Regions from separate parts of the Mesorhizobium sp. CO1-1-7 genome, predicted to be linked through region 1. Evidence: predicted binding sites of a transcription regulator. Region 1 holds the regulator's gene; the other holds the start of a gene.
What was found. Region 1 encodes PhoB, which activates phosphate uptake and scavenging genes when phosphate is short. Its sites were predicted from a motif close to TGTCATNNANCTGTCAT; they were not measured.

Region 1 (14,880 bases):
GACGATCTGCGCCAGGTTCGGCTTGCTCTCGACAAGCTCGGCGCCAAGGAACCGAGGAAGGGCGCGGCAACGCTATAGAGCCGAACCGTTCCAAAGCACGCCGCGTCGAAGCGGATTCAGGCGCCGCGCTTTAGGTCTTTGTTTTTATGCATTAGTCGCAAACCATGCGAACTCTTTGGCCGGGAGCGCTTACGTTCCTGCATGCCAATTGTTTTTCGGGGCCCGATGACGGAGGAGAGGACGTTGTCGCCCTGGTTTGAGACCGTCTGTGAGGCGCAGGCTTAACGACCCTGCGCTCGTAAAACCGCCCAGGAGGCTGGGGTGGACCCGGAAAGGCGCTGTTGTCGACCTGCGGCTGGTAGTCGACATTGGGCGGCGGCCGGTCCCAGATCCGCCTGGCGTCGAGCGGCCGCGGAATAACCACCGTGCCGTCATAGCTGCGAGAGCAGCCGCCGAAAAGCAGCGCCACGCCCAGCAAGAAAGGCCCTATCCGTCCGTACATTAGCAACACCCCTGTGCATGCTTATAGCGCGGCCTTGCTCCGCGCCACAACCGGACGGAATAACGCAGCAGGAACAGGCCGGTTGCGCCGTTAAGGTTAGCGGATCGTTAATGCTTCTGCGGCACATTCCGCCGACGGACCGCGGAGGGAGGGTTCGGCCTTGATTTTCGGGGTGGGGACAGCATGGCGGAATCGGACGAAGCAATCGGCGTGCGCGGCAAGCGCAAGCCCGGCAAGGCAGCCGCGCATGGCGGCGATGGGCCATCCGGCGTCGACATGGATTGCGCCGCCGCGCTGCGCCAACTCGTCGAAGCGGGCTCGGACTGGATTTGGGAAACCGACGCGGAGCTGCGCTTTTCCTGGCTTTCCCAAGATTACCAGGCGGCAACCGGTATCGATCCGGCAATGGTGCTTGGCCGGTTCCGCTTCGATTTTCTCAACCAGGTCCTGAAGGGCAACCGCGGTGCGGCGGCGCATCTGGAGGATTTGCAGGCGCACCGGCCGTTCCGCGACTTCGTCTACGAACTGAAGGGGGGCCGCCCCGACTGCCGCTGGGTGCTGACGTCAGGCTTCCCGCGTTTCGACAGCGAGGGAAAATTCGTCGGCTATCGCGGCCTGGGCCGCAACGTCACCGCGCTGGCCAGCGCCTTCGAGGCCATGCAGCCGGCGGCTGGCGGCGATGCCGTCCAGCATCTCGCCGATCTCGAGCGGACGATGGATGCCATGCATATGGGCGTCGTGCTTCTGGACGCCAGGCTCGATACGCTCATCGTCAACAAGGCCTATCGCGATCTCTCCAGGATTCCGGACGGGGCCGTGACGGTAGGCGCGCCGTTCAGCCTGCTGATGGAACTCAATCGCCGCAACGGCATCTATGGCGACATCGACGAAGAGCAATGGCAGCGCTACCTCGCCACGCGCATCGAAGAGATCAAGGCCGGCACCGTCGCACCTCGGGAGTTTGCCCACACCGACGGGCGCACCATGATGTTCTCCGTCACGGCTCTGTCGGGAGGCAAACGCCTGCTGACCTACTATGAGGTCACCGAGGTCAAGCGGCGGGACGCCGAGATCGAGAATGCCAACGCCAAGATAGCCGAGACTTTCGCCAATCTCCGCACCATGGTCGATCAGATGCCGATCGGTGTTCTTGTCCTCGATGCCGACATGCGTGCCGAGGTCATCAACCGCGCCTTTTACGATTTCTGGCAGATCGACGCCCGGCGCGCCGAGACCGGCTGCAGCTTCCGCGATCTGATGGAAGCCAGCCGCGACATCGACCCGTATGGTTCGGACGACGCGACATGGCACCGGCATGTCGCCGAACGCGAGGCTGAAATCAGAGCCGGCACAGCTGGAGCGAGGCAGTTCCCGCGCAATGACGGCAGGACGCTGATCTCGTCGATGGCGCCGCTGGCCGGCGGCAAGCGGTTCATTTCCTATGTCGATGTCACCGACATGAAGGATCGCGAGGCCGAACTTGCCGAAGCGCTGGAAAAGGCGCGGCTGGCGGAAGCAGTAATCAACGGGGTCAAGGATCCGATCTTCGTCAAGGACGACAATCTGCGCTTCGTCTTCGTCAACGAGGCCTTCGCGGCGCTGTTCAAGCAGGCGCCGCAAGCCATGCTTGGCAGGCCGGGAAGCGATTTCCTCGGGCCGGACGAGGTCGCGCTGTTCGAAAGCAGCGAACGCGAGGTGCTGGCCGGCGGACAGCAATACGAAGTGGAAGAAAGCTTCGAAGCCGGCGGCGCCAGCCGTTCGCGTATTGTCAGGAAGAACCGCGTCCGCATGGCAAGCGGCCGCGACTATGTCGCCGGCTTTCTGTTCGACATCTCCGACATGAAGCGGCGCGAGACCGAAGCCGAAGATGCGCGCAAGCATCTCGCCAGCGTGCTGGAATCGCTGCCGGCGGGGGTCATCATCTACGACCGCGACGACAAGTTCGTCTTCGCCAACCACAGGCTGCAGGATACATTGCCGGCGCTGAAGCCTTTCTGGCAGCCCGGCCGCACCTTCCGCGAAGCGCTGGAGTTCGGCCATTCGGTGGGTTATTTCCGTTCGAGCGGCGATCCTGGGATCGACAGCCTGTACGAAGGCGATTCCGAACGCTGGCTTGACGGCATCCTGGCGCGTTACCGTCTGCCGAATTCCTCCTATGAGCGCCTCAATGCCGATGGCCGCTGGTACCAGGTCTACGACATGCGCACAGGCGACGGCACGTTCATCGGGGTGCGCGTCGACATCACCGACCTCAAGAGCCGCGAGGCGGCGCTTCATGACTCGATGCGCCAGATCGATCTCTTCCGCCATGTCATGGACGAGTTGCCGGTAGCCGCCTTCATCAAGGCGCAGGACCTGAGCATCGAATTCGTCAACAAGGCCTGGTGCGCGCTGACCGGTCTCGCCAAGGACGACGTCATCGGCCGGACCGACCGTCAGCTGTTCAGCGGCGAGGAAGCAGAGGGCTTCAGCCAGGACGATACCGATGTCGTGACGAATGGCAATGTGCGCGAGGTCGAGGAGCCCGTCACTCATCGTGACGGAACGGTGCGGCAGTTGATGACGCGCAAGAGCCGCCTGGTCGCCACGGACGGATCGGTGCATCTGGTCGGCTCCAGCACCGACATCACCGATGTCAAGGCGCGCGAGCAAGCTCTGGAAGAGAGCATGCGCGAGAACGAGGTGTTCCGCAGCCTGATCGACAACGTACCGGTGTCGATCTACGCCAAGCGCTCCGATCTCAGGCAATTCTATGTCAACAAGGGCTGGTGCGATCTCACCGGCTTCAGCAAGCAGGAGGCGATCGGCAAGACCGACGTCGAGATCTTCGGGCCGGATGGCGAGGCCTTCGTGGCCAGCGATCTCGCCGTGCTGCGTACCGGCGAGACCCAGGAGATCGAGGAGACGGTGCGCCTTCCAGACGGCAGCGTCAGGCATCAGTTCGCCCGCAAGGGCGCAATGATCGCCTCTGACGGTTCGCTCTACCTGATCGGTTCGACCACAGATATTACGGAACTCAAGCAGCGCGAGGCAGAGCTCAGCGAGGCGCGCCGGCGCGCCGTGCTCGCCGACCGCGCCAAGTCGGAGTTCCTCGCCAATATGAGCCACGAGATCCGCACGCCGATGAACGGCGTGCTGGGCATGGCTGAACTCCTGGCCAAATCCAATCTCGATCCGAAGCAGAAGACATTCACCGACATCATCGTCAAATCGGGCAACGCGCTGTTGACCATCATCAACGACATCCTGGATTTCTCCAAGATCGATGCCGGCCAGCTGGTGCTCGACCCGGCGCCCTTCAATCTCGCCGAGGCGATCGAGGACGTGGCGACGTTGGTGTCGACACGGGCCAAGGAAAAGGATCTCGAGCTCATCGTGCGCATCGAGCCGCGGCTCGAAAGCCTGTTCATCGGGGATGTCGGCCGCATCCGGCAAATCGTCACCAACCTGCTCGGCAATGCGGTGAAGTTCACCGATGAAGGCCACGTGCTGGTCGACGTGACCGGCGAACGGGTTCCAACGGGAACCAGGCTGACGATCTCGGTCACCGATACCGGCATAGGCATCCCCGAGGAAAAACTGAAACTGGTGTTCGAGAAATTCAGCCAGGTCGATACGTCCTCGACAAGGCGCCACGAGGGCACCGGGCTTGGCCTTGCCATCACCTCGCGGTTGGTCGACCTGATGGGCGGCGACATTGGCGTCGAGAGCGCCGAAGGCAAGGGGTCAACCTTCTGGTTCACCGTAACGTTGCCAGGGGCCGGGCAGCAGAGCGGGCAGCGCATCACGCCGGTGGACGTGACGGGCGCACGCGTGCTGATCGTCGACGACAACGCCGTCAACCGCGCCATCCTGACCGAGCAGATGACCTCGTGGACGTTCGATTCCTGCGCGGCCGAAAGCGGCGCCGAAGGTCTCAAGGTGCTGATCGCCGCGGCAGCTTATGGCGTGGCGGTCGACTGCGTCGTGCTCGACTACCAGATGCCTGAAATGAGCGGCGCCGAAATGGCGCGTATCGTGCGCAACACCGAGGGCCTCGCGGACACGCCGATCATCATGCTGACATCGGTCGACCAGTCGCTTGCCAACACCAGCTACCGCGATCTTGGCATCGACGCCCAGCTGATCAAGCCGGCGCGCTCCTCGGTGCTCCTGGAAACGCTGGTCGCGACCATCCAGCGCCATCGCCACGCCACCAGCGGCCACGCCGTTCAACCGCTCGCGGGCGAGGCGCCCGAGGCGTCCCGGCCGCCGCCCCTGGCACCATCCGAGCAGCGCGCACAATTGCAGCCGCCACAGGTTCGCCCCAGGCTGCCTGCGACGGCCGGCGGGCACAGGCTGGATATCCTGGTAGCCGAGGACAATGAGGTGAACCAGATGGTGTTCACGCAAATCCTCGGCGAGACCGGCTATGGTTTCGAGATCGTCGGCAATGGCCGCAAGGCGCTCGACGCCTTCGGCACGCTCAATCCGTGCATGATCCTGATGGACGTCTCGATGCCGGAGATGAGCGGTCTCGAAGCGACGGCCGCGATCCGCCTGCTGGAGCAGGAGACCGGCACGCATGTGCCGATCGTCGGCGTCACCGCGCATGCGCTCAAGGGCGACCGCGAGCGCTGCCTGGAGGCAGGCATGGACGACTATCTGCCCAAGCCGATCAGCCCCAGGGCCCTGCTCGAGAAGGTCGAGCGCTGGGTCGGCGCCGGCCGTCAGGTCCACCGCAACGCGGGATAGAGCCCGCGTCGCCTGAATTGCAGGATCCGGGGAGGCAACAAGGAATCAGCGGAGATTCGCTGCTACCGCTGCGTGCAATGACTATGGTGCGATCGCGCCATATCAAAGGCCGTGTCCAGCCGGAACAATAGCGAAATCGAATTCCGCTCTTCTCAGTTACGGGCGGGAGCAGCGACCGCCTGCAAGAAACAGTGTCACTCTACCCCAACGGACCTGTTTTTGGCGATGGCCCGGCCATGACACGCTCTGGCTGCGAGCAACGCGCTCCCGTCCGGATTTTCTTCATTTGGGAAAAGCCTGGTCGAGTCCGGGGTGATTCCAGCCGTCGAACGGCTCAAGCCCCTGATTCCGGCGGCAAACTCGGACCGCGCCGCGAGCGCCCGAGATCAGCGTCTTTCGCGTTACCGGCAACGCGTTACCGGGCTGACATGAAACTGTCATGCGACTGTTATAATCGAAGGCTATTGGCCTCAGCGGGCGCCGGCAAGAAGTGGCGCCGAGAGACCATCTTCCGAACAGGAGCAGGCCACATGAGACATTTCATCCGCTCGGCGGCCGTTGCGATTGCAATGGCTGCGGCGTCCACCCTCACCCTTTCCGCAGCAATGGCAGCTGACCTTTCCGGCGCCGGCTCGACCTTCATCTATCCGGTGTTCGCCAAATGGGCCGACACCTACAAGAAGGATACCGGCATCGGCCTCAACTATCAGTCGATCGGCTCGGGCGGCGGCATCAAGCAGGTCATCGCCAAGACCGTGACCTTCGGCGCCACCGACAAGCCGATGTCCGACGCCGATCTGGAAAAGAACGGCCTCGTGCAGTTCCCGATGGTGATGGGCGGCATCGTGCCGATCGTCAACCTCACGGGCATCAAGCCGGGCGAACTCGTCCTCGACGGCAAGACGCTGGCCCAGATCTATCTCGGCGCGATCACCACATGGGACGATGCCGCGATCAAGGCCCTGAACCCGGACCTTAAGCTGCCGTCGACCGCTATCGCCGTCGTTCATCGTTCGGACGGCTCGGGCACGACCTTCAACTTCACTGACTACCTCGTGAAGCTCTCGCCCGACTGGAAGGACAAGGTCGGCTCGGATACGGCCGTCGAATGGCCGACCGGCGTCGGCGCCAAGGGCAGCGAAGGCGTTGCCAACACCGTCAAGCAGACCGACGGCGGCATCGGCTACGTCGAATATGCCTATGCCAAGCAGAACAATCTCTCCTACTCCAAGATGCTGAACGCCGCTGGCAAGGTCGTCGAGCCGTCGCTCGAATCCTTCGGCGCGGCTGCTTCGAACGCCGACTTCAAGGGCGCCAAGAACTTCAACGTCATCATCACCAACGAGCCCGGCGACGCCACCTGGCCGATCGCTGCCTCGACCTGGGTGCTGATCCACAAGACCCCGGACGATGCCGCGGCCACCGGCGAAGCGCTCAAGTTCTTTGCCTGGGCCTACAAGGACGGCAAGGAAACCGCCAAGGCGCTCGACTACGTGTCGATCCCCGACAGCGTCGTCGACCTGATCAAGGCTTCGTGGAAGGCCGACATCCAGGCCGGCGGCAAGCCTGTCTACGCCGGCGAGTAATATCTTTCTGGAGGAGCGCCGCCCCGCGGCGCTCCTTTTCATTCAACACAAAGAGCCGAGCTTGACATGAGCGCAGCCCAGGAAGCCTTGCCAGCCGTTCGAGGTTCACGTGACGCCACCGTCAGACGGTTCGCGTTGACCGATTCGATCTTCCATGGGCTGACCCGCGCCGCCGCCATTCTCGTGCTGGTGCTGCTCGGCGGCGTCGCCATCTCATTGTTCGCCGGTTCCTGGCAGGCCCTGTCGACCTTCGGCTTCTCCTTTCTGACCACCGAGAGCTGGAATCCCGTCACCGAGAAATTCGGCGCCTTGGCGCCCATCTATGGCACCATCATCACATCGGCCATCGCCATCCTGATCGCCGTGCCGCTCGGCATCGGCATCGCCATTTTTCTCACCGAGCTTTGCCCGCGCCCGCTTCGGCGCCCGATCGGCATGGCCGTGGAACTGCTGGCCGGGATCCCCTCGATCATCTACGGCATCTGGGGCCTTTTCGTGCTGGCACCGTTCCTGCAGACGACAGTGCAACCATTCATCATCAGCGTGTTCCATGGCATTCCCGGCCTTAGCAGCCTGTTTGCCGGTCCGCCCTACGGCATCGGCCTGCTGACCTCGTCGCTGATTCTCGCCATCATGGTGCTGCCCTTCATCACCTCGATCACCAAGGATGTGTTCGACACGGTGCCGCCGGTGCTGAAGGAGTCCGCCTACGGCATTGGCTGCACGACCTGGGAAGTGACACGCCGCGTCGTCATCCCCTACACCCGCATCGGCATCATGGGCGGCGTCATGCTTGCGCTCGGCCGTGCACTCGGTGAAACCATGGCGGTCACCTTCGTCATCGGCAACGCCCACCGGATCAGCGCCTCGCTGTTCGCGCCGGCAACGACGATCTCGGCAACCATCGCCAACGAATTCACCGAAGCCGTCGGCGATCTCTACACCTCCTCGTTGGTGGCGCTCGGTCTGATCCTGTTCGTCATCACCTTCCTCATCCTTGCCATCGCCCGCTACATGCTGATGCGCATCGATGCCCGTACCGGAGTCTGACCGATGTCGACAGCCGCATCGCTTCACCAGAGCCGCAAGCGCAAGAACGGTGTGATGATGACGCTCTGCGTCATCGCCGCCGGCATCGGCCTTGCCTGGCTGGCACTGATCCTCGGCGCGCTGCTCTATAAGGGCCTGTCGGGCGTTTCGCTCTCAGTGTTCACGGAAATGACCCCGCCGCCCGGTGATGCCGGTGGCCTGCTCAACGCCATCTACGGCAGCATCGTGATGACCATTATCGGCATCGTCGTCGGCACGCCGATCGGCGTGCTGGCCGGCACCTACATGGCCGAATATGGCCGCTTTTCGAAGCTCACCACCGTGGTGCGCTTTATCAACGACATCCTGCTGTCGGCGCCCTCAATCATCATCGGCCTGTTCGTCTACGAATTGATGGTGCGGCCGATGGGGCATTTCTCGGCCATCGCCGGTGCCGTGGCACTGGCCATCCTGGTCATTCCCGTCGTGGTGCGTACCACCGAGGACATGCTCAACCTTGTGCCGAACGCTTTGCGCGAGGCCGGCACGGCGATTGGCGCGCCGCGCTGGGTGGTGATTCGTTCGGTGGCCTACCGCGCGGCGATGTCCGGCATCGTCACCGGCATATTGCTGGCCATTGCCCGCATTTCCGGCGAGACGGCGCCGCTACTCTTCACAGCGCTCAACAACCAGTTCTGGTCGAGCAATCTCAATGCGCCGATGGCCAGCCTGCCGGTGACCATCTTCCAGTTCGCTCTCAGCCCTTACGAGGAGTGGCAGCAACTGGCGTGGACCGGCGCACTCATAATCACATTGACGGTTCTCGCGCTCAGCATCTTTGCGCGCAGCCTGACCGGACGCAGAGAGGACAAATGAGCCAGATGTTGTCTCCAGACATGACGATTGCGACAGAGGCAGCCGCCAAGGCGAAGATCGAGGTCAAGAACCTCAATTTCTACTACGGCCAGTCGAAGGCGCTGAAAGACATCACCTTGTCGCTGCCCGAGCGCAGCGTGACGGCCTTCATCGGACCGTCGGGTTGCGGAAAGTCGACGCTGCTGCGCGTCTTCAACCGCATCTACGAGCTCTACCCCAAGCAGACCGCCGAGGGTCAGGTGCTGCTCGACGGCCAGAACGTTCTCGACCGCTCGCAGGACCTCAACCTGTTGCGCACCAAGATCGGCATGGTGTTCCAGAAGCCGACGCCGTTCCCGATGTCGATCTATGAGAATATCGCGTTCGGCGTCCGGCTCTATGAGAAGATCGGCAAGGCCGAGATGGACGGCCGTGTCGAGCAGGCGTTGAAACGCGCCGCGCTGTGGAACGAGGTCAAGGACAAGCTCAATGCCAGCGGCCTCAGCCTGTCGGGCGGCCAGCAGCAGCGGCTTTGCATCGCCCGCACCGTGGCGGTCAAGCCGGAGGTCATCCTGCTCGACGAACCGGCCTCGGCGCTCGACCCATTGTCGACCGCCAAGATCGAGGAATTGATCGACGAGTTGCAGGCCGACTACACGATCGTCATCGTCACCCACAACATGCAGCAGGCCGCGCGCGTGTCGAAGCAGACGGCTTTCATGTATCTGGGCGAGCTGGTCGAATTCGACAAAACCGAGAAAATCTTCACGTCGCCTCGCGAGAAGCGCACGCAGGACTACATCACCGGCCGCTTCGGCTGATCTCACGCATACGAGGACCAGGATCATGGCCGAACACACAGTCGCAGCCTTCGACGAGGATCTCGGACAGATCAGCAGGCTGATCAGCGACATGGGCGATCTCGCCGGCACGATGGTCGGCGGCGCCACCAAGGCGCTGCTGAATTCCGACAACGCGCTGGCACAGCGCGTGGTCTCCGACGACGCCATCATGGACGCGCGCCAGCGCGAACTCGATGATCGCGCCATCACCCTGATCGCCAAGCGCCAGCCGATGGCCGACGATCTGCGTCATGTCGTCGGCTCGATCCGCATGGCGGGCGATCTCGAACGCATCGGCGACCTTGCCAAGAACATCGCCAAGCGCGTCGGCTCGGTCGGCCTCACCGCCACGCCGCGCGACCTGTCGCATTCCATCGACTCCATGGCGCAGCTGGTGCTGATCCAGGTGCAGGGCGTCGTCGAGGAATATGCGGCCGGCGATGCCGCCGCCCTCGCCAAGCTCAGGAATGACGACGAACGCATCGACGTCAAATACACTTCGGTCTTCCGCGAACTCCTGACCTACATGATGGAGGATCCCCGCAACATCACGGCTTGCACGCATCTTTTGTTCTCCGCCAAGAATCTCGAACGCATCGGCGACCATGTGACCAACATCGCCGAGAATGCGTATTATGTGCTGACCGGCACGCAACTGCCCGCCAACCGTCCGAAGCAGGACGAGACGGCGATGTCGGTGCCGGCGGCTTGACGGCAGGGATGATCGATCGATGATCGCGCCACGCATCATGGTGGTGGAGGACGAGGAGCCGCTGGGCGTGCTCCTCCGCTACAACCTGGAGTCCGAGGGTTACCAGGTCGAGGTGGTGACACGCGGCGACGAAGCCGAGATACGCCTCCAGGAAAACGTGCCCGACCTCCTGGTGCTCGACTGGATGGTGCCGGCGGTTTCCGGCATCGAACTCTGTCGGCGCCTGCGCATGCGGCCCGAGACGGAGCGATTGCCGATCATCATGCTGACGGCGCGCGGCGAGGAGAGCGACCGCGTGCGCGGCCTCTCGACCGGCGCCGACGACTATCTGGTCAAGCCGTTCTCGACGCCGGAATTCATGGCCCGGGTCAAGGCGCTGCTGCGCCGCGCCAAGCCGGAAGTGCTGTCCAGCGTGCTCAAGGTCGGTGACATCGTGCTCGACCGCGAATCGCACCGGGTCTATCGCAAGAAGAGCGAGATCCGGCTCGGACCGACCGAGTTCCGGCTGCTCGAATTCATGATGCGCCATCCCGGCCGCGTGTTCTCGCGCAGCCAGTTGCTCGACAATGTCTGGGGCGAGACGATCTACATCGACGAGCGCACCGTGGATGTGCATGTCGGCCGCCTGCGCAAGGCGGTCAACAATGGCCGCATGCCCGATGTGATACGCACCATCCGTGGCGCGGGCTACGCAATCCGCGAGGATTGAGATCAGGCCACGTTCTTGCCGGATCTCACCTGCACGCCCGGCGCGAAGATCTCCTGGTCGACGAAGGTGAGCGCGCGCATGGCGCAGCCCTCGCGGATCAGCGGCAATTCGTTCGGCTCTGTATCGAAGGAAATCGACGTCGAATGCTGGCCGCCGGCGGTCTGGGCGATGGCCTCACGCAAGGCCGGCTCGATCAGATCGAAGGCGGCGGCGCTGACGCCGACCATCGCAACCGGCGCCGGATCGATCAGCGCGAACAAGCTGCCAAGGCCATAGCCCAGCGCCTCGCCGGCCTTGCGATAGGCCTCGCGCTCCGGTCCGTCTCTTTCGCGCGCCGTGGCCGCCAATGCGCGCATGTCGGCGTCGCTGACGTCGACCGGTTTGGCGTCCTCACCCATCTGTCCTGCATTACGCCAGATGGCATAGTTGCCGGCATAGGCCTCGACGCAGCCGCGCCGCCCGCAGCGGCAGAGCGCGCCGCCGGGGCGATGGATCATGTGGCCGAACTCGCCGCCTGAGGAATGGGTGCCGGTGAACAGCTCGCCCTTCAGCACTAGGCCCATGCCGATGCCGTGCGAGAGCAGGATGGCGATGAAGTCGTCGCGGTAGCGCTCGGGGTCGCGCCAGCGCAGCGCCACAGCCATCATGTTGCAGTCGTTCTCCATGGTGGCGGGGATGCCGAATTCGGCTTCGAGTATATCGGCGAAGGCAATGTCCGTCTGCGGCGTGATCGGCGACCACAGCATGGCGCGCGCCTCGGTGTCGGTGATGCCCTGGATCGCCAGCGCGATGCGGGCAATGCTGGCGACATCGAGGTCGGGATCCTCGAGGCGGCGCCGGACGATGGCCACGCATTCGCCGATCAGCGCCTCGCGCGACATGGTCAGCGTGTCCAGCCGGCGCTGCTCCTCCGATATCACCTGGCCGGCGTAGTCGATGACGGCGACGGAGAGGAAATTCAGCGACAGCACCACGGTCATGACCGCCGCGGCCTCGGGGTTGAGACAAAGGCCCACCTGCGGCCGGCCGCGTTTCAGTGAGCCGGCCTCGTTCGGCTTGCCTTCGCTCAGGATACCTTCGCCGATCAGGTCGGCTGATATCGCCGATATGGTCGAGTGGCTCAGGGCGGTGGTGGCGGCGATCTCAGTGCGCGAGGGCTGGCCACCCCGGCGCACGGCTCCAATCACCATTGCGCGGTTGCGCCGGCGCAGATCGTCGTGGCGGATTCCGACCGACATGATTTCCCTCCCCGTCGCCGCGGTTCTTGACGCCCCCTCGAACACCTCCGGCACGGGTCGAATACTGGCAGAAGCGGCTGGGGCTGTCATTTATTTATTGCGGGGCTCGAAAAAAGGCTTCCGGCACCTCAAAATCCGTCAGAATCGATGTTGACAGTGTTCCGGCGATGGACCAGTGTTTTTTCGAGGCTCGAAAAAATTAGGGCCTTTGTGCCGGCCTTAGGGCCAGTTTGGTCGCGCCACACGCGGGCGCAGGGAGGATATCATGAAGAGATTCACAGTCGCCATTCTGGCGGGTGTCGCCATGTCGCTGACGCTGGCGTCGGTCGCGCAGGCAAAGGACAAGGTCATCGGCGTGTCGTGGTCCAACTTCCAGGAGGAGCGCTGGAAGACCGACGAGGCGGCCATGAAGAAGGCGATCGAGGCCGCGGGCGACAAGTACATTTCCGCCGATGCGCAGTCCAATCCCGGCAAGCAGCTGACCGATGTCGAGAGCCTGATTTCGCAGGGTGCCAATTCGCTGATCATCCTGGCGCAGGACGCGTCGGCCATCGGCCCGGCGGTACAGAAGGCGCTCGACGAGGGCATTCCGGTCGTCGGCTATGACCGCCTGATCGAGAACAAGGACGTCTTCTACCTGACCTTCGACAACAAGGAAGTTGGCCGCATGCAGGCCCGCGAAGTGTTCAAGGTGAAGCCTGAGGGCAATTACGTCTTCATCAAGGGCTCCGGCGCCGATCCGAATGCCGACTTCCTGTTCTCGGGCTCGATGGAATTGCTGAAGACGGCCATAGACAGCGGCAAGATCAAGAATGTCGGCGAAGCCTATACGGACGGCTGGCTGCCCGCCAACGCCCAGAAGAACATGGAACAGTTCCTCACCGCCAACGACAACAAGGTGGACGCCGTGGTCGCCGCCAATGACGGCACCGCCGGCGGCGTCGTCGCGGCGCTGACGGCGCAGGGGCTCGCCGGCACCGTGCCGGTCTCCGGCCAGGACGGCGACCACGCCGCGCTCAACCGCATCGCGCTCGGCACCCAGACCGTGTCGGTGTGGAAGGACGCGCGCGAACTCGGCAAGAACGCCGCCGAGATCGCCTCGCAACTCGCCGACGGCAAGAAGATGACCGACATCGCCGGCGTGAAGGACTTCACGACGCCTGGCGGCAACACCGTCAAGTCGCTGTTCCTGACCCCGGTGGCCATCACCAAGGACAATCTCAACCTCGTCATCGACGCCGGCTGGATCAAGAAGGACGAAGTCTGCACGGGCGTTGCCGCGGGCAGCGTCGCGGCCTGCAACTGAGCTTGATCGCCTGAAAAGTCGGAAACGCCGCGGCGTGGAACGGTCAGTGTTCTGAACACTGGCCGTTCCAATTTTCTTGTCTTCGCAATTCCGGACAAAAACCCTTACGCACTTTTCCTGGAATTGCTTCCAAGCCGCGGCGTTTTCCCGACAAGATTTGTGTTTCCGCCGCTGGCGGCTAACTTCTGGGCTCTGGTCCGGCTCCGCGTCAGACGGCAAGCCGCTGGGAGGACATCATGACCGACACGACCTCAACCTCGCAGGCCGATACGGCGCGTGCGTCGGAACTCGGCGCGGTCGCGCGTTTCCTGAAGGCGACCGAGATCGATACCCGCATGCTCGGCATGATCGGCGCGCTGCTGCTGATCTGGGTCGCGCTGCATATGATTTCGAGCCTGCGTCTTGGCGTCAATCCGCTCGATTTCGACAGCCGCACGTTCCTCACGCCACGCAATCTGTGGAACCTGTCGGTGCAGACGTCCGCGGTCGCCATCATGGCCTGCGGCATGGTGCTGGTCATCGTCATGCGCAACATCGACCTGTCCGTCGGTTCCGCCGAGGGCTTGATCGGCATGGTCATGGGCTTTGCGCAGGTACATTTCCTGGTTCGGTTCGTAGGACTTGAGCTCGGCAACCCATGGATCTGGGTCCTGGCACTGGTCATCGGTCTGGCGCTCGGGCTTTTGATCGGCGCCTTCCAGGGCTTCGTCATCGCCTATCTCGAAGTGCCGGCCTTCATCGTCACGCTGGGTGGCCTGCTGGTCTGGCGCGGCGCCGCCTGGTGGGTCACGTCAGGCCAGACGGTGGCACCGCTCGACGCCACGTTCCAGCTTATGGGCGGCGGACCGGCCGGATCGATCGGCGCCACCTGGAGCTGGGTCGTCGGCATCGTCGCCTGCCTGGCCGTCGTGTTCGCGCTGTTCAACGGGCGGGTCCAGCGCAAGCGCTTCCGCTTCCCCCTGCGGCCGATCTGGGCCGAGACGCTGCTCGGCGTCGTCACCTGCGCCGTCATCATGGGCGCGGTCTGGCTAGCCAACTCCTATCCATGGCCGATCGGGATCGTGAACCGGTACGCGGCCGCCAACAACATCACCGTGCCGGAGGGCGGGCTGTTCATCGCCCACGGCATCGCCATACCGGTGCTGATGGCGGTCGCCGTCGGTCTGGTCATGACCTTCATCACCAACCGCACCCGTTTCGGCCGTTATGTCTTTGCTATCGGCGGCAATCCGGAAGCGGCCAATCTCGCCGGCATCAACACGCGCTGGATCACCATGAAGGTGTTCATGATCATGGGCGTGCTGGCCACGATCGCCGCCGCCATTTCGTCGGCCCGGCAGAACTCGTCCACCAATGTGCTGGGAACA
Region 2 (14,880 bases), on a different contig from region 1:
GCCGGGGCGCGGCAACATTCCGTGGAAAGAGACCTTTTCCGCCATTCGCAAGAGCGGCTATGACGACTGGCTGACGATCGAAGCGTTCGGTCGCTCGCTGAAGGATCTGGCGGCGGCGACCAAGGTGTGGCGGGATTTTTCCGAGACGCCGGAAGCCGTCTATCGCGATGGGTACAGGCATATCAGGGACGGGTGGAGGAAGGCGGCTTAGGCGCCTACGTCTGGTCCATTTTCTATTTGTGTTCGCGTCGCTTGCCAGGTGGTTCCCCCACTCCGTCTCGGCTTCGCCGAGCCACCTCTCCCCCCTCCGGAGGGAGAGGAAGGGGCTTGGTGGCGCCGGGACACGAAGAGAAGCCTCGGCCTTCGGGGACAAGCGCGGATCGGACAGTCTGGTGCCTTTCCTCTACCCCGTCGACCGGGGGAGAGGTGTCGAGCGAAGCTCGACGGAGTGGGGGTCGACCCCTCGGCGCCGGGCGAGACGATGCTTGCGCTTCTGCGTCACAACACTAACCCTCCCTGGCCTGCAACCTGTTGTAATCGTGGATCGTCCGGCTCAGCCGGCGGCGCAGGAAGTTGGAGATGTTGTCGAAGATAAAGACGACGGCCAATGTCAGCAGCACCATGTAGAACACGTTGGCCCAGTTGGAATTGGTGCGCATCGCTTCCCACAGTTTCAGGCCGATGCCGCCGGCGCCGACGGCGCCGATGATGGTGGCGCCGCGGGTGTTGGATTCCCACTGGTAGAGTGTCTGGCTGATGAAGACCGGGATCACTTCGGGCATCACGCCGTAGCGCTGCACCAGGATGCCGTTGGCGCCGGTCGAGAGCACGCCTTCGCGCGGCTTGTCGTCGATGTTCTCCAGGCCTTCCGAATAGACTTTGCCGAGGGTGCCGATCTCGGTGAAGAAAATCGCTGCACTTCCCGCCAGCGGGCCGGGGCCGAAGGCGCGGGTGAAGAACAGCGCCCAGATCAGCATATCGACCGAGCGCATGAAGTCGAAGAAGCGCTTGAGCACCTGGCTGAGCACGCCGCTCGGCGTGATGTTGCGCGCCGCGAAGAAGGCAAGGGGGAAGGCGACGATGCCGCCGAGCAGCGTGCCGAGGAACGCCATGACGATGGTCTGCAGGAGCTTCGTCCAGACGTCGCCATGCTGCCACTGGGCGTTGTTCCAGATGTTGTCGCCGGCAAGAGCAAGGTTGGTGGTACCTGGTTTCAGCTCTGGTCCCGAGACGATCAGCGAGATCACTTCCCGCGCTGATTTGCCGAAGAAGGGCGAGCGCGTGTCGAAGACGAAGTTCGCCCAGCCGAGGAAGCGCTTGCGCACCTTGACGCGGTCGACAGTGACGCGCACCTCGCCAGCGAAGCCCATCTTGGCCACCACCTCGTCGTCATGGGCGGTGATCCAGTCCGGTACCGTACCCGAGACCACCGGCTTGCCGCTGGTCAGCGCCACTGGCACCGTCTGTCCATGCGCGGCAATCGTCGCATGGGTTTTGTCGAAGGTGACGGATTTTGCTGGACCGTCGATCAGCACAGTGAAGGTGCCGTCTGGATTCCTGACCACCCAGTCGGGATTCGGGTTATCGCCCAGGGCGGAAAAGCGCGGGTATTTGGGCGTGATCTCCGGCTGGTCGAGACGAAATTCCGGCTGCAGATCGTAGCTGATCCATTGCGTCAGGAAGAGCGGCAGGCGCTCCCAGTGCGATTCCCGCAGCACCTGCGGCAGGTTGAAGAACCACAAGGCATAGATCAGATACAGGAGAGTCCCGACGAACAGGAGCAGCGGACCAAAGCGCTTGTATGCCGGGCGCCGGAACACCTGCGGGTGGCGCGCCTCGATCGACAGAATCTCCTCGGCGGTCATGGTCGCCATGATTTACGCCCCCATCATAAAGGCTTGTTCGCCGACCAGCTTGCGACGAAGCCAGGCGGAAAACTGGTCGATGATGAAGATGGTTGTGAACAGCAGCAGCACCAGTGCCAGCGTCTTGGCGCCGAAGCCGCGCGAGATCGAGAGCTTCAGCTCTTCGCCGATGCCGCCGCCGCCAACGGCGCCGATGATGGTCGAGACGCGGACGTTGATCTCCACGCGCAGCAGCGTGTACGACATGAAGTTGGGCAACACCTGCGGCAGGCCGGCAAAGCGAACCCGCTCGAACCAGTTGGCGCCGACTGCGCGCAGGCCTTCCTCGGCTCGCATGTCGATGTTCTCGTTGATCTCGTAGAACAGCTTGCCGAGTGCGCCGATGGAATGCAGGCCGATGGCGATGATGGCGGCGATCGGACCGGTCGAGACGATGGCCGCGAACAGCCCGGCGATGACGATCTCCGGAAAGGCACGCAGCAATTCCATGAAGCGCTTGACCACCAGCCTCAGTGCCGGATGAGGCGTCAGGTTGCGCGCCGCGATGAAGGAAAAGGGCACGGCGAAGACAAAGCCGATGAAGGTCGAGACCAGCGCCACGTTCACGGTGGTCAGCATCAGCTCGAAATATTCTGGGATGTAGAAACCGTCCCAGACGTAGACGCGGCCGAGCGGGAAGTTGAATTCCTGGGTCCCGGTATCATGCGGCGAGGCAATGTCGAACAGCGCCCGCCAGACGTCGTTCCAGTCCTTGGGGACCAGCCAGCTCAGGAAATCCAGAATATGCGGCAGCCGGTCGAAGAAGTGCCCGGCGTTGGCTTCATCGGCGAACCACATGCTGGAAAGCATCGCGGCAAGCAGCAGGCCGACGCCCAGCACGGTATAGAACCGTCGCAGCGACGTCTGGCGTCGCCAGGCATCGGCCATCTCGTGGGTGGCGCCGGAGGGGGCTGTCACGGAAAGGGTCATGATCGGAGATGCAAAAAGGGCGGTACTTGATGAGGTACCGCCCTGTTGCAATTTCGCCGTTAGCCGCCGATGGCTGCCTTACGGGCTTCGACGATGACGCTGTAGAAGTCCGGCTTCACCGGAACGTAGCCGGTGAAATCGCCGCCTTCGACGCCTTCGAAGCAAGCCTTGTCCTTCTTGGGCAGGTCGGTGAAGAAGGCCGCCAGCTTGGCGGTCATGTCATCGCCGATCGCGGTGCGCACGACAAGCGGGCCGTTCGGGATCAGGCCCGAGCGCCAGACTTCGACGAAGTCGTTAGGGTCGACGGCGCCCTTGGCGACTTCCTTGTGGAAGGTGCCGGAGGTGTAGCCGTTCTTGAAGTCGCCGATGCCCGAGGAATCGTCGACCGCGACATCTACCTTACCGTCACGCACGGCCAGAACGTTGTTTTCGTGGCCGCCATTGAACTGGGTCGAAGCGAAGTAGGTCTCGTTCGAGGCGCCGGTGGTCTTCGGAATCTGGGTCAGCGGGATCAGATAGCCGGAGGTCGAATCCGGATCGGCATAGCCGAGCTTCTTGCCCTTGGCTGACTTGATGTCCGTGATCCCCGACGTCTTCAGCGCCAGGCCGATCGAATAGTAGCCGGTGGAGCCGTCCGTCTGCTTGGTGGTGAGGATCGGGGTAACCGCCTTCGGATCCTTGAGATAGACGCTGGCGTAGCCGGAAGCGCCGAGTTCGGCGAAGTCGAGCGTGCCGCCGAGCAGGCCCTGGATGACGCCGTCATAGTCGGCGGCCGGGAACAGCGAAACCTTCTCGAAGCCGAATTCGGCCTTCAGGTGATCGGCCAGGCACTGGTAGTTGCGCAGCCGGTCGGTTTCGTTTTCACCGCCGAGAATGCCGACGCGAAATTCCTTCATGTCGGCGGCGTGGGCCATGCTGGTGGCCATGGCGAGCACCGAAACGGCACCGAAAACCATCTTCCTGAACATTGATATCTCTCCTGTAAGTTCCGGCCCCGCGCCGGCAGCGTTCTTGATCTTGACAAGTGCCCTTGACGCGGGCGGACGATCCAGGCTGCTCGCTATTGGCCCTTACTGGGCTCAGTATCCCGGGAATGCGGGCTCGAGCGGTCCGGCGGATGCGGCGATCTTCTGCTTGAAGGCAACACTGGTGGAGGTGATGACCTCCGATATCTCGCCGCCATTGCTGTCGGCGCCATAGACAAGACGCACGGCTTGGCGGTCGAGCTCTTCGGGCGGCCCGTCGAAGACGACCTTGCCGGCGGCCATGCCGATGATGCGGTTGCAATAGGTGCGGGCGGTATCGAGCGTATGCAGATTGGTGACAACGGTGATGCCTTCGCGCAGATTGATGTCCTGCAGAGAATCCATCACCACCTTGGCGTTGAGCGGGTCGAGCGAGGCGATCGGCTCGTCGGCGAGGATCACCCTGGGCTGCTGCATCATGGCGCGGGCGATGGCGACGCGCTGCTGCTGGCCGCCCGACAGCGTGCCGGCGGGCTGAAGTGCGGTGCGGGCGATGTCGAGCCGCTCGAGCGCGGCGACCGCCTCGGCGCACTCGGCGCGCGAAAACATGCCGAGAAGATTGGACAGGGTCGAACGGTGGTTCAGTTTGCCGAGCAGCACGTTGGTCAGCACGTCGAGGCGCGGCACCAGGTTGAACTGCTGGAAGATCATGGCGCAGTCGCGCTGCCAGCGGCGCAGCGGCGACCCGCGCAGCCTGGAAACCTCTGCGCCGTCAAAAAAAATCGACCCCTGGCTGGGGTCGACAAGACGGTTGATCATGCGAAGAAGAGTGGACTTGCCTGCACCCGAACGACCGATGACGCCGACCATCTGCCCTTGCGGGATCGAGATGTTGACGTCGCTAACTGCGGTGTTCTTGCCAAATCGTCGGCTGACGCCGCGGATTTCGAGCGTGGCAGAGTTTGCTGACATGGGCTGGTTCCAGTCCGGTCCATATTGATCGTCAGGCACTCGCCTAACGCAACCACATGAACCTGCCGTGTCGCGATGATGTCAGTTTTGTTACGCTCCACAGGCGCGGCGACTGGCGCCTTGCGGGCGATCAGCCGAGCAGCAGCAATTCCTCGAAATGCTTCATGTCGCGGAACGCGCAGAAGGCGGGAGCCTTGATCTCGATCACCGGCGCCTGGCGCGCGAAAAGCGCCAGGCAACCGTCAAACAGCGCCTGCCACGCGGCGGCCCTATCATCATCAAAGCGCTGGATCTGATAGGCGAAGGTGATGTGGAAGACGTAGGTGTCGTGATCGGGATGCCGGTAGCCAAACGGCACCGCGAGCGCATCGCGCCATGCACGCATGATGCGCGCATCCTCGTCGGTCGCGCCGGCAACGGTGAGGCCGGTCGGCAGGATCTCGACAACCTTGATGTTGAAAGGACCGAAGCCCTGGAACTCCTTCAGGCGCTCCAGATAGAGGCGGGTCATGGCGTCGATGCTGGTGTCGAGCGGCACGTCCGGCGGCCAGAAGGGCAGGCGACGGCGATATTCGATTATGCCCTGGAAAAGGGTCATGTGCAGGCTGGAAACGGGCGTGAAGGCGAGGAGGTCGGCATCAGGCATTGCCAGCATCTTCTCGCGGACAGCCAACACCACCGCTTCCGAAGGCGAGCCGCTGACCAGATGGCTGACGACGGTGTTGCCCGGCTCGAGGAGGAAGTTGCCTGACGAGTCGTAGCGCGTGCCGAGATGCGCCGGCAACGCCGGATTGGAGCCGGCAAAGAATCCGGCGAGCGAGGGTCTGAGGGTGTCGAGCATGGCGATCTCCTTGAAGGAGATCGCGTCCTGTCCGAGTCCTGTGTCAAGGATATGAACAAGCCGGCGATATGACGATGATGCGAGGGCTATGCCTCTTTGCCCGATGCACGTTCTTCGTATTTCTCCAAAAACGCTTCGGCCGTCAGCTCCCGAAAATCATCGAGCGCGGCGCGCAGCCTTGCGTGATCCCAATCCCACCAGGCAAGCGTTTGGTAGCGCTCGGCGGTGCGGCGGTCGAAGCGCTCGCGGATCGGTTTTGCCGGTACGCCGGCGACGATCGTGTAGGGCGCGACGTCCTTCGAGACGACCGCGCCGGCGCCAACGGCGGCGCCGTCGCCGACGGTGACGCCGGGCAGGACGGTCGAGCCGTGGCCGAGCCAGGTGTCGTGGCCGATGCTGACGCGCTTGGCGCGGCGCTCGGCGAAGAATTCGCTCTCATGCTCGGCATCGTCCCAATAGTCGGAGGCGCGGTAGGTGAAGTGGTGCAGCGTCGGCCGCCAGGTCGGGTGGTTGGTGGCATTGAGGCGGACGCTGGCGGCGATGTTGGCAAACTTGCCGATCGTCGCGCACCAGATCGCGCAGTCCTGCATCATGTAGGAATAGTCGCCGAGCTCGCTTTCCGAAACCCGGCTGCGGTCGGCGATCTCGGTCCAGCGGCCGAGTGTCGAGTTGTGGACCTCCGCCGTCGGGTGAACCAGCGGCGTCTCCGATAGCTTCCTGGTCATGCGGCGATTTTTCCCGGAGCGAAGGCGGTGACGTCGATGATGCGGTCGGCCACCGCCTCGCGCACATCGTGATCGTGGAAGATGCCGAGCAGGGCGACGCCCGCCGCCTTCTTGGCGGCGATGAGTTCGATCACCACGTCGCGGTTCGTCGCATCGAGCGATGCGGTCGGCTCGTCGAGCAGCAGGATGGGGTGCTCAGTGATGAAGCCGCGCGCGATGTTGACACGCTGCTGCTCGCCGCCCGAGAAGGTTGCCGGTGGCAGCATCCAGAGTTTTTCCGGCAGGTTGAGCTGGGCCAGCAACGCGCGTGCCTTGGCTCGGGCTGCCTCGCGCTCCTCGCCGCGTTCAACCAGTGGCTCGGCGACGACGTCGAGAGCCGAGACGCGCGGCACGGTGCGCAGGAACTGGCTGACATAGCCGATCGTTTGCCGGCGTACGGCAAGCACGGTGCGCGGGCTGGCATGGGCGAGGTCGATCAGTCCGTCCTCGTGCCTGACGATGATTTGGCCTTCGTCGACGGCGTAGTTGCCGTAGAGCATCTTCAGGATCGAGCTCTTGCCGGCGCCGGACGGACCACCGAGCACGGTGCATTCGCCCGCCTTGATCGAGAACGAGACACCCGCGACGACAGGGAGTTTGATGCCGTCGCGCAGATGCATGGTGAAGCTTTTGGCAACGTCGGAAACAACGAGTGGGGTCGGCATCAGAAGGTTCTCCGATTGTGATCGGTCGGCGGGAGGATGCGGCTCTTTCTCCCCGTCACTATACGGGGAGAAATGTCCGGCAGGACAATGAGGGGCAGCGCCGAGGTCCGGCTGAGCAGTTGCTTTGCGCAGGGCGAAGGTGTCGGGACGACAGATGCGTCCGCAACGCACGTTCCCGCCAGGTCAGCGCCGCCCCTCATCGCCCTGCCGGGCACTTCTCCCCGTATAGTGACGGGGAGAAGGGGCTGTGTCGGGCGGTTTCGCCAATCGCCAACGTTGAAAAATTCGCTTGGCAGCGGGTGGTGGCCTGGCGCCATCATCACACCTGCAAAATCGAGGATACGAGCAATTGCGTGTAGGGCGCGCGCGGGTCGTCGAGGACGCGGTCGGTGAGGCCGCTTTCGACGACGCGGCCATCCTTCATCACCATCATGCGCTGCGACAGAAGCCGCGCCACCGCGAGGTCGTGGGTGACGACGATCGCGGCAAGGCCGAGATCGGTGACAAGGCCGCGCAACAGGTCGAGCAGGCGGGCCTGCACCGAGACGTCGAGGCCACCTGTAGGCTCATCCATGAACACCAGCCTTGGCCCGGTGACGAGATTGCGGGCGATCTGCAGCCGCTGACGCATGCCGCCGGAAAAGGCGCGCGGTTCGTCGTCGATGCGGTCTTCCTCGATCTCGACGCGCGACAGCCAGTCGACCGCGGTGGCGCGGATCTTGCCGTAGTGGCGGTCGCCGACCGCCATCAGCCGTTCGCCGACATTGGCGCCGGCCGAGACCGTCATGCGCAGGCCGTCGGCTGGGTTCTGATGGACAAAGCCCCAGTCGGTGCGCATCAGGAAGCGGCGCTCGGCCTCGCTCATGCGGTAGAGCTCGCGGAACTGGCCGTCGCGCATGCGGTAGCTGGCGGTGCCGGAGGAAGGCAGCAGCCGCGTCGACAGGCAGTTGAGCAGCGTCGTCTTGCCGGAGCCGGACTCGCCGACGACCGCCAGAACCTCGCCCGGCCACAGGTCGAAGGAGACATTGTCGCAGCCGACCCGCGAGCCATAGAACTTGGAGAGCGCCGAGACGCGCAGCAGCGGTTCGTCGGTCATTGCGCCGGCTCCATGTTTCCTGCGGCAAGGTCGGTTTCGGGGGCGAGGTGGCCGCGATGGCCGTCGGCGCGCCGCTTCTCGCAATAATCGGTGTCGGAGCAGACGAACATGTGGCCGCCATGGTCGTCGAGGATGACCTCGTCGAGATAGACATTCTCGGCCGCGCATAGCGCGCAGGGCTGATCGAAAGTCTGCACCTCGAACGGATGATCCTCGAAGTCGAGGCTCACCACATCGGTGAAGGGCGGCACGGCGTAGATGCGCTTTTCGCGGCCGGCGCCGAACAGCTGCAGGGCCGGCGAGCGGTGCATCTTGGGATTGTCGAATTTCGGTGTCGGCGACGGGTCCATCACATAGCGGCCCTCGATCTTGACCGGATAGGCATAGGTGGTGGCGATGCGGCCGTGCTTGGCGATATCCTCATAGAGCTTCACATGCATGAGGCCGTATTCCTCCAGCGCATGCATTTTCCGCGTTTCGGTCTCGCGCGGCTCGAGGAAGCGCAGCGGTTCGGGGATCGGCACCTGGTAGACCAGCACCTGGCCCGCCGTGAGCGGATGTTCGGGGATGCGGTGGCGGGTCTGGATGATGGTGGCGGTGGCGGTGTCGGTCGTCACCGCGACGTTAGCGACTTTCTTGAAGAAAGCGCGGATCGACACGGCATTGGTGGTGTCGTCGGCGCCCTGGTCGATGACCTTCAGCACATCGTCGGGGCCGATGATCGACGCGGTGACCTGGACGCCGCCAGTGCCCCAGCCATAGGGCATCGGCATTTCGCGCGAGGCGAACGGCACCTGGTAGCCCGGAATGGCGATCCCCTTGAGGATCGCGCGGCGGATCATCCGCTTGGTCTGCTCGTCGAGATAGGCGAAGTTGTAGGTGGCGATGTCGGTCGGTTGCGCAGTCATTCCGCTGCCTCCTTTTTTTCTTCCGCCTTCGCTGGATTTTCGCGTGCTTCGTACTCGGCGCGCATGCGACGTACGAGATCGAGTTCGGCCTGGAAGTCGACGTAGTGCGGCAGCTTCAGGTGCTCGACGAAGCCGGTGGCCTGGACATTGTCGGAGTGCGAGATGACGAACTCCTCGTCCTGGGCGGCGGCGACGATATCCTCGCCGAGCTCCGCGGCGCGCAGGGCCCGGTCGCAGAGTGCCATGGCCATCGCCTTGCGTTCGCTCTGGCCGAAGACGAGGCCGTAGCCGCGGGTGAATTGCGGCGGCGCCTTGGCCGAGCCCTTGAACTGGTTGACCATCTGGCATTCGGTGACGCGCACCGTGCCGAGCGGCACGGCGAAGGGCAGTTCGGGAACGTCGAGTTCCAGTTCGACCTCGCCGATGCGGATTTCGCCGACGAAGGGATGGTTGCGGGCATAGCCGCGCTGGGTGGAATAGCCGAGCGCCAGCAGAAAACCCTCGTCGCCGCGCGACAGTGCCTGCAGGCGGATGTCGCGCGCCATCGGGAATTCCAGCGGCTCGCGGGTGATGTCGCCGGGCACATGGTCCTGCGGCATCTGGCCATCGGGCTCGATCAGGCCTTCACGGGCGAGGATCGCCGAGACGCGCGGCATTGGCTGCGCTTCCGTCTCGCGCTGCAAGGGATCGGCGACATCGGCCCCAGCGGCAAGTTCAGGATCGAGCAACCGATGCGTGTAGTCGAAGGTCGGACCGAGCAACTGGCCGCCTGGCAGATCCTTGTAGGTCGCCGAGACGCGCCGTTCGACCAGCATGCAGCCGGTGTCGATCGGCTTGCTGTAGCCGAAGCGCGGCAGCGTTGTGCGGTAGGCGCGCACCAGGAAGATCGCCTCGATCATGTCGCCGCGTGCCTGGACGATGGCGAGTGCGGCCAGTTCACGGTCATAGAGCGAGCCTTCGCTCATCACCCTGTCGACGCCGAGCGCCAGCTGTTCGACGATCTGGTCGAGGCGAAGTGCGGGCACCGAGCGGTCGCCGCGCCGGCGATCGGCGAGCAGGCTGTGGGCGTTGGCAATGGCGGCCTCGCCGCCTTTTACCGCGACATACATCTTACACCTCCATCGTCTTGATGCGCGTCGTGCGCGGCAGGCAGGCTATGCCGTCCGATGTGGCGAGGATGATGTCGACGCCGCGCGGAAAGCGCCTGATATTCTGCTTCCACTGCTCGACGAAATGGCGCGGCATCTGTACCGGCGCGATCGTGGCGCTGGTTTCGATGCCCGGGCCTTCCAGCAAGAGCGGGGTCCCTGAAGTGAGATCGCCGACCTGCAGGATCAGCGTCGTCGATCGGTCGGGATAATCCTGCGTGCCCTGCGAAAAACCGTCGAGCGCCATCATCTCGGCCGGCGTGGCAACAAACGCGAAATGCGCGTCGGCCGGCGTGTTGGCCAGCGGCGCGCCTGTGTGGAAACCAAGCCAGGACCCGATCGCGGCGGAGGCATGCAGGGCAGGGTCGAGCCAGAGCGGCGTGTCGTTGTCGCATAGCGCCAGTGCTACGGCGCCCGACGTCGCCGAGAGCGGAGCCGGCGGGCGGGCCAGGGGTGGCAAGGGGTGGACACTGCCCGGCCGCGCCATGGCATCCATGACGGCCCGAAACACGGTCTGAGCGTTGAAGACCGGATCGGCGAAACCGCCCTCGATCGATTGCGCAGCGATATCCATCAATCTTCTCCGCGAACCATGGTGAAGAAATCCACCTTCGTTGCCGCCGTCTCGGCGCGGCGTTTTTCCTGGGCAGCGGTGAGAGCCGAGCGTAAAGGCGTAATGAGCCTGGTCTCGACCTCGGTGCGGCGGGCAGGGTCCTGCCAGAGCGCGTCGGCTATTGCTCCCAGCTTCGCCTTCTGCTTGTCGCGGCCAAGCGCGTAACAATGGCCGACCTGCCCGGATGGCAGCCGGACAGTAGCACGCGTGACGGTCGCCTCGCCGACATTGAAGGGCGCGCCGCCGCCGCCGATGCGGCCACGAAGCGTGACAAGGCCCGTCTCGGGACCGCGCAGAAGTTCGGCTTGCGAAGGCAGGCCGGACTCGTTCCAGAGCCGGACGATGTCGTCGCCGCTCGATTGCGCCAGCGTCGCCATGGCGGCCTTGCGCTCGGCCTGGTCGCGGCCTTCCTGTCCTCGCATCGCCAACTTCCTCTCAGCTAAATTTGTCTATTGATATAGACAACTATACAAATATACATGTTACCTAACGCGAGTCCATGACGGGTGCGTGACAGGCCGGGGGGCAAAACATGATCGGGCATGATGTGGCCGACAGCATCGAGCGGCGCAGCGGCGTCTCACTGTGGCGCCAGATCGCCGACAGGATCCTGCAATCCATCGCCGCCGGCGATTTCGCCGAAAACGCCGCGCTGCCGCCCGAAGTCGCGCTGGCCGAGCGCTACGGCGTCAACCGTCACACCGTACGCAGCGCCATATCGGCCCTCGTGCAGGAGGGCGTGCTGCGGGCCGAGCAGGGACGCGGCACCTTCGTCCTGTCACGCAAGCGGCTGTCCTATCCGATTGGCGCGCGGACACGCTTTTCGGCCGGCCTGCAGGGGCAGACGTCGGAACGGCACATCGTGCTGCTCGCTTCGTCGGTCGAGCCCGCCAGCCAGCGCGTGGCCGAAGGCCTTGGCCTTGCCAGGGGTGCCGAGGTGATCCGGTTGGAAACACGCGGCGAGGCTGACGGACGGCCAGTGTCGCGCGCCGCTGGATGGTTCGATGCCCGGCGCTTTGCCGGCATCGACAAGGCGATGGCGCAAACCGGTTCTATCACCGCCTCGCTCGCACGTTTCGGTATCGACGATTATCTCAGGCAATCGACCGTGCTCTCGGCACGCCATGCGGACGCCGCCGATCTCACCGATCTCGATCTGCAGCCGGGCGCCATCGTGCTGGTCACGGTTGCGGTCAACGTCACGCCTGACGGCCAGCCAATCCAGTTTTCGGAGTCGCGTTTTCCGGCCGAGCGGGTGGAGTTGAAGCTGTCGGCGCTGTAGGGCTATCCGATCTCGATCACGGCCTTGATCAGGCCCGACTTTTCATGCGCCCAGCGTGCGAGATCTCCTGGCGTATCGGCCAGCGTGGTGCGGTGGGTGACAAGCTTGGCCAACGGCACGGCACCGTTGCGGATCGAGGCCGCGACATGGTCGAAGTCGGCGCGCAACGCATTGCGGCTGCCGATCAATGTCATTTCTCGCTTGTGGAACTCGGGATCGGAAAAAACAATATCGTCCTTGACGACGCTGACCAGCACCAGCGCTCCGCCATGCGCGACGTGGGCAAAGGCAGATTGAACCGATCGCGTGTTGCCGGTGGCGTCGAAGACTACGTCGAAGCCTTCGCCGTCGGTCGCATCACGCACCAGATCGGACACGGGTCCTTGCGAGCCGTCGAGAATCGAAAAGCCGAGTTCACTCGCCGCGAAGACCAGTCTTTCGGTGCTCATATCGAGAAGTGTCACATCCAACCCGGCAATGCGGGCGAAGATGGCGGTGCCGAGCCCGATCGGGCCGGCGCCGATGACCAGGGTGCGGGCGCCAGGCTCGGCCCGGGCGCGCCGGACGGCATGCGCCCCGATGGCCAGGAATTCGACGGCGGCGGTGTCGGCGAGCGACAGGCCGTTGGTGGGATAGAGATTCTTAGCCGGCACCAGGATCTGTTCGCACATCGCGCCGTCGCGGTGCACGCCGAGCACTTCGATCCTGACACAGCAATTGGGCTTGCCGTGCCGGCAGGCGATGCATTTGCCGCAGGAAAGGTAGGGGTTGATGATCACCGGTTCGCCAAGGGCGAGGTCGACGCCTTCGCCCCGCTCGATCACTGTGCCGGAGACTTCGTGGCCCATGATGCGGGGATAGGCGAGGAAAGGGTGCTTGCCCTCGAAGATATGGTAGTCGGTGCCGCAGATGCCAACATGGCTGACCGCCACCAGAGCCCAGCCGGGAGGTGGGGCGCCGGGAGCCGGGTGGTCTTCGACAGCAAGGTCGCCGGGCGAGCGGCAGACGACGGCTTTCATGCTTTGATCCAGTCTGTTCAAGAAATCGCCGGCCCGCGCCAGGCCGGCGATCGATTGGAATGCGTCATTTGCCGCGGCGGCGCAGTCCGTCGAAGTAGACGATGATGATGATCAGCGCGCCGGTGATGATGCGCTGCCAGAACGAGTTGACGTTGAGCAGGTTGGCGCCGTTGTTGATGGTGGCCAGGATGAAGGCGCCAAGCAGCGGCCCGTGCACCGAGCCGACCGCGCCGAACAGCGAGGTGCCGCCGATGACCGAAGAGGCGATCGCCTGCAGTTCCCAGCCCTCGGCCTGGGTCGGGTTGCCGATGCCGATGCGGGCGGCGAGCAGCACGCCGACGAAGGCCGCGCACAGGCCGGACAGCGTGTAAGCCATGTAGATGGTGCGCTGGACATTGACGCCGGACAGGCGCGAGGCCTCGGCGTTGGAGCCGACCGAAAAGAGGTAGCGGCCCCAACGGCTGTGATGCAGGAAGACATAGGCGGGCACACCCACCAGGATCACCATCCAGAACAAATTGGGGATGCCGATAAAGGAATTGCGCGAGAAGGCGGTAAAGCTGTCGCTGTTGATGTTGATCGAGTTGCCGTTGGTCATCAAAAGGCCGATGCCGCGCAGCGAGGTCAGCGTCGCCAGCGTGATGATGAACGGCGGCAAGCCCATCTTGACGATGCCGAAGCCATGGAAAAGGCCGATGGCGACACCGACGAGCAAGGTGATCAGGATGGCGACCGCGATCGGAACGCCGGCATTGATCAGCATGGCGACGACGACGGTGGCGAAGCCGACCACCGCGCCGACCGACAGATCGATGCCGCCGGTAATGATGACGAAGGTCTGGCCGACCGCCATGATGGCGATCATCGAGCCCTGCCGCAGAAGATTGGCGATGTTGTTGCCCGAGGCGAAGCTTGGCGTCGCCAGGGACAGGACGATCCAGAGCAGCACCAGCAGCGCCAGCAGCGTCAGCCCGAACAGGACGTTGTAGTTGCGCTTCGGTTTTTCGGCGGGGATCGCCTCGATGCTCATGTCTGTCCTCCCAGTTTTTCTTGTTTCTCGGCGAGCGCCTGCGTGAGAATGTCCTCGTGACTGGCGGTGTGGAACCCGTGCGTGGCCACCAGCTTGCCGCGCCGGAACACGTGCAGCGTGTCGGCCAGTTCGTAGACCTCCGGCAAATAGGACGAGATCAGGATGATGCCGGCGCCCTTCGACAACAGCTCGCCGAACAGGCGATAGATCTCCGCCTTGGTGCCGACATCGACGCCGACCGTCGGTTCGTCGAAGATGAACAGCTTGGCGCCGTGCGCCAGCCATTTGCCGATGACGATCTTCTGCTGGTTGCCGCCCGAAAGGCTCGACGCCAGCGCCCCGCGCGTCGGCGTCTTGATCCTCAGGCCGGCGATCTGACGGTCGGCCTCGGCCTTCTCTTTCGCGTTCGAGATCAACAGATTGCTGGAGATGCGCTTGTAGATCGGCAAATTGAGGTTGAGGCCAACCGGCAAATTGAGGCAAAGGCCTTGGTCGCGGCGGCTTTCCGGCGCCAGTGCCATGCCGAGCTTGATGGCGTCGTGCTCGGAGTTGATCTGGACGTCCTTGCCTTCCCACAGGATCTGGCCGGCCGACTTCTTGTGACGTCCATAGAGCGAGGTGACGAACTCGCTGCGGCCGGCGCCGATCAGTCCGTAGAGGCCGACGATCTCACCGGCACGCACCGTCATCGAGATGTTCTCGAAGCCTTTGCCCGACAGGTTCCTTGTTTCGACGATCGGAGC

Region 2: the regulator PhoB is predicted to act here: its motif matches at 11,306-11,322, upstream of phnF (phosphonate metabolism transcriptional regulator PhnF).

The regions. Positions count from the first base shown of each region.
Region 1 is NZ_JAIUHA010000008.1:248,387-263,266, reverse strand. It holds gene LB516_RS19495 (hypothetical protein) at 1-78, shown strand, start outside; gene LB516_RS19490 (PAS domain-containing protein) at 686-5,236, shown strand; gene pstS (phosphate ABC transporter substrate-binding protein PstS) at 5,767-6,822, shown strand; gene pstC (phosphate ABC transporter permease subunit PstC) at 6,889-7,872, shown strand; gene pstA (phosphate ABC transporter permease PstA) at 7,876-8,727, shown strand; gene pstB (phosphate ABC transporter ATP-binding protein PstB) at 8,724-9,527, shown strand; gene phoU (phosphate signaling complex protein PhoU) at 9,553-10,260, shown strand; gene phoB (phosphate regulon transcriptional regulator PhoB) at 10,280-10,969, shown strand; gene LB516_RS19455 (ROK family protein) at 10,972-12,207, opposite strand; gene xylF (D-xylose ABC transporter substrate-binding protein) at 12,473-13,513, shown strand; gene LB516_RS19445 (sugar ABC transporter permease) at 13,750-14,880, shown strand, end outside.
Region 2 is NZ_JAIUHA010000010.1:283,751-298,630, reverse strand. It holds gene LB516_RS23065 (sugar phosphate isomerase/epimerase family protein) at 1-211, shown strand, start outside; gene phnE (phosphonate ABC transporter, permease protein PhnE) at 507-1,874, opposite strand; gene phnE (phosphonate ABC transporter, permease protein PhnE) at 1,878-2,834, opposite strand; gene phnD (phosphonate ABC transporter substrate-binding protein) at 2,894-3,802, opposite strand; gene phnC (phosphonate ABC transporter ATP-binding protein) at 3,914-4,771, opposite strand; gene LB516_RS23040 (DUF1868 domain-containing protein) at 4,902-5,612, opposite strand; gene LB516_RS23035 (DapH/DapD/GlmU-related protein) at 5,699-6,337, opposite strand; gene phnL (phosphonate C-P lyase system protein PhnL) at 6,334-7,041, opposite strand; gene phnK (phosphonate C-P lyase system protein PhnK) at 7,361-8,137, opposite strand; gene LB516_RS23020 (alpha-D-ribose 1-methylphosphonate 5-phosphate C-P-lyase PhnJ) at 8,134-9,045, opposite strand; gene LB516_RS23015 (carbon-phosphorus lyase complex subunit PhnI) at 9,042-10,154, opposite strand; gene phnH (phosphonate C-P lyase system protein PhnH) at 10,156-10,767, opposite strand; gene phnG (phosphonate C-P lyase system protein PhnG) at 10,767-11,228, opposite strand; gene phnF (phosphonate metabolism transcriptional regulator PhnF) at 11,339-12,088, shown strand; gene LB516_RS22995 (zinc-binding alcohol dehydrogenase family protein) at 12,091-13,107, opposite strand; gene LB516_RS22990 (ABC transporter permease) at 13,172-14,137, opposite strand; gene LB516_RS22985 (sugar ABC transporter ATP-binding protein) at 14,134-14,880, opposite strand, start outside.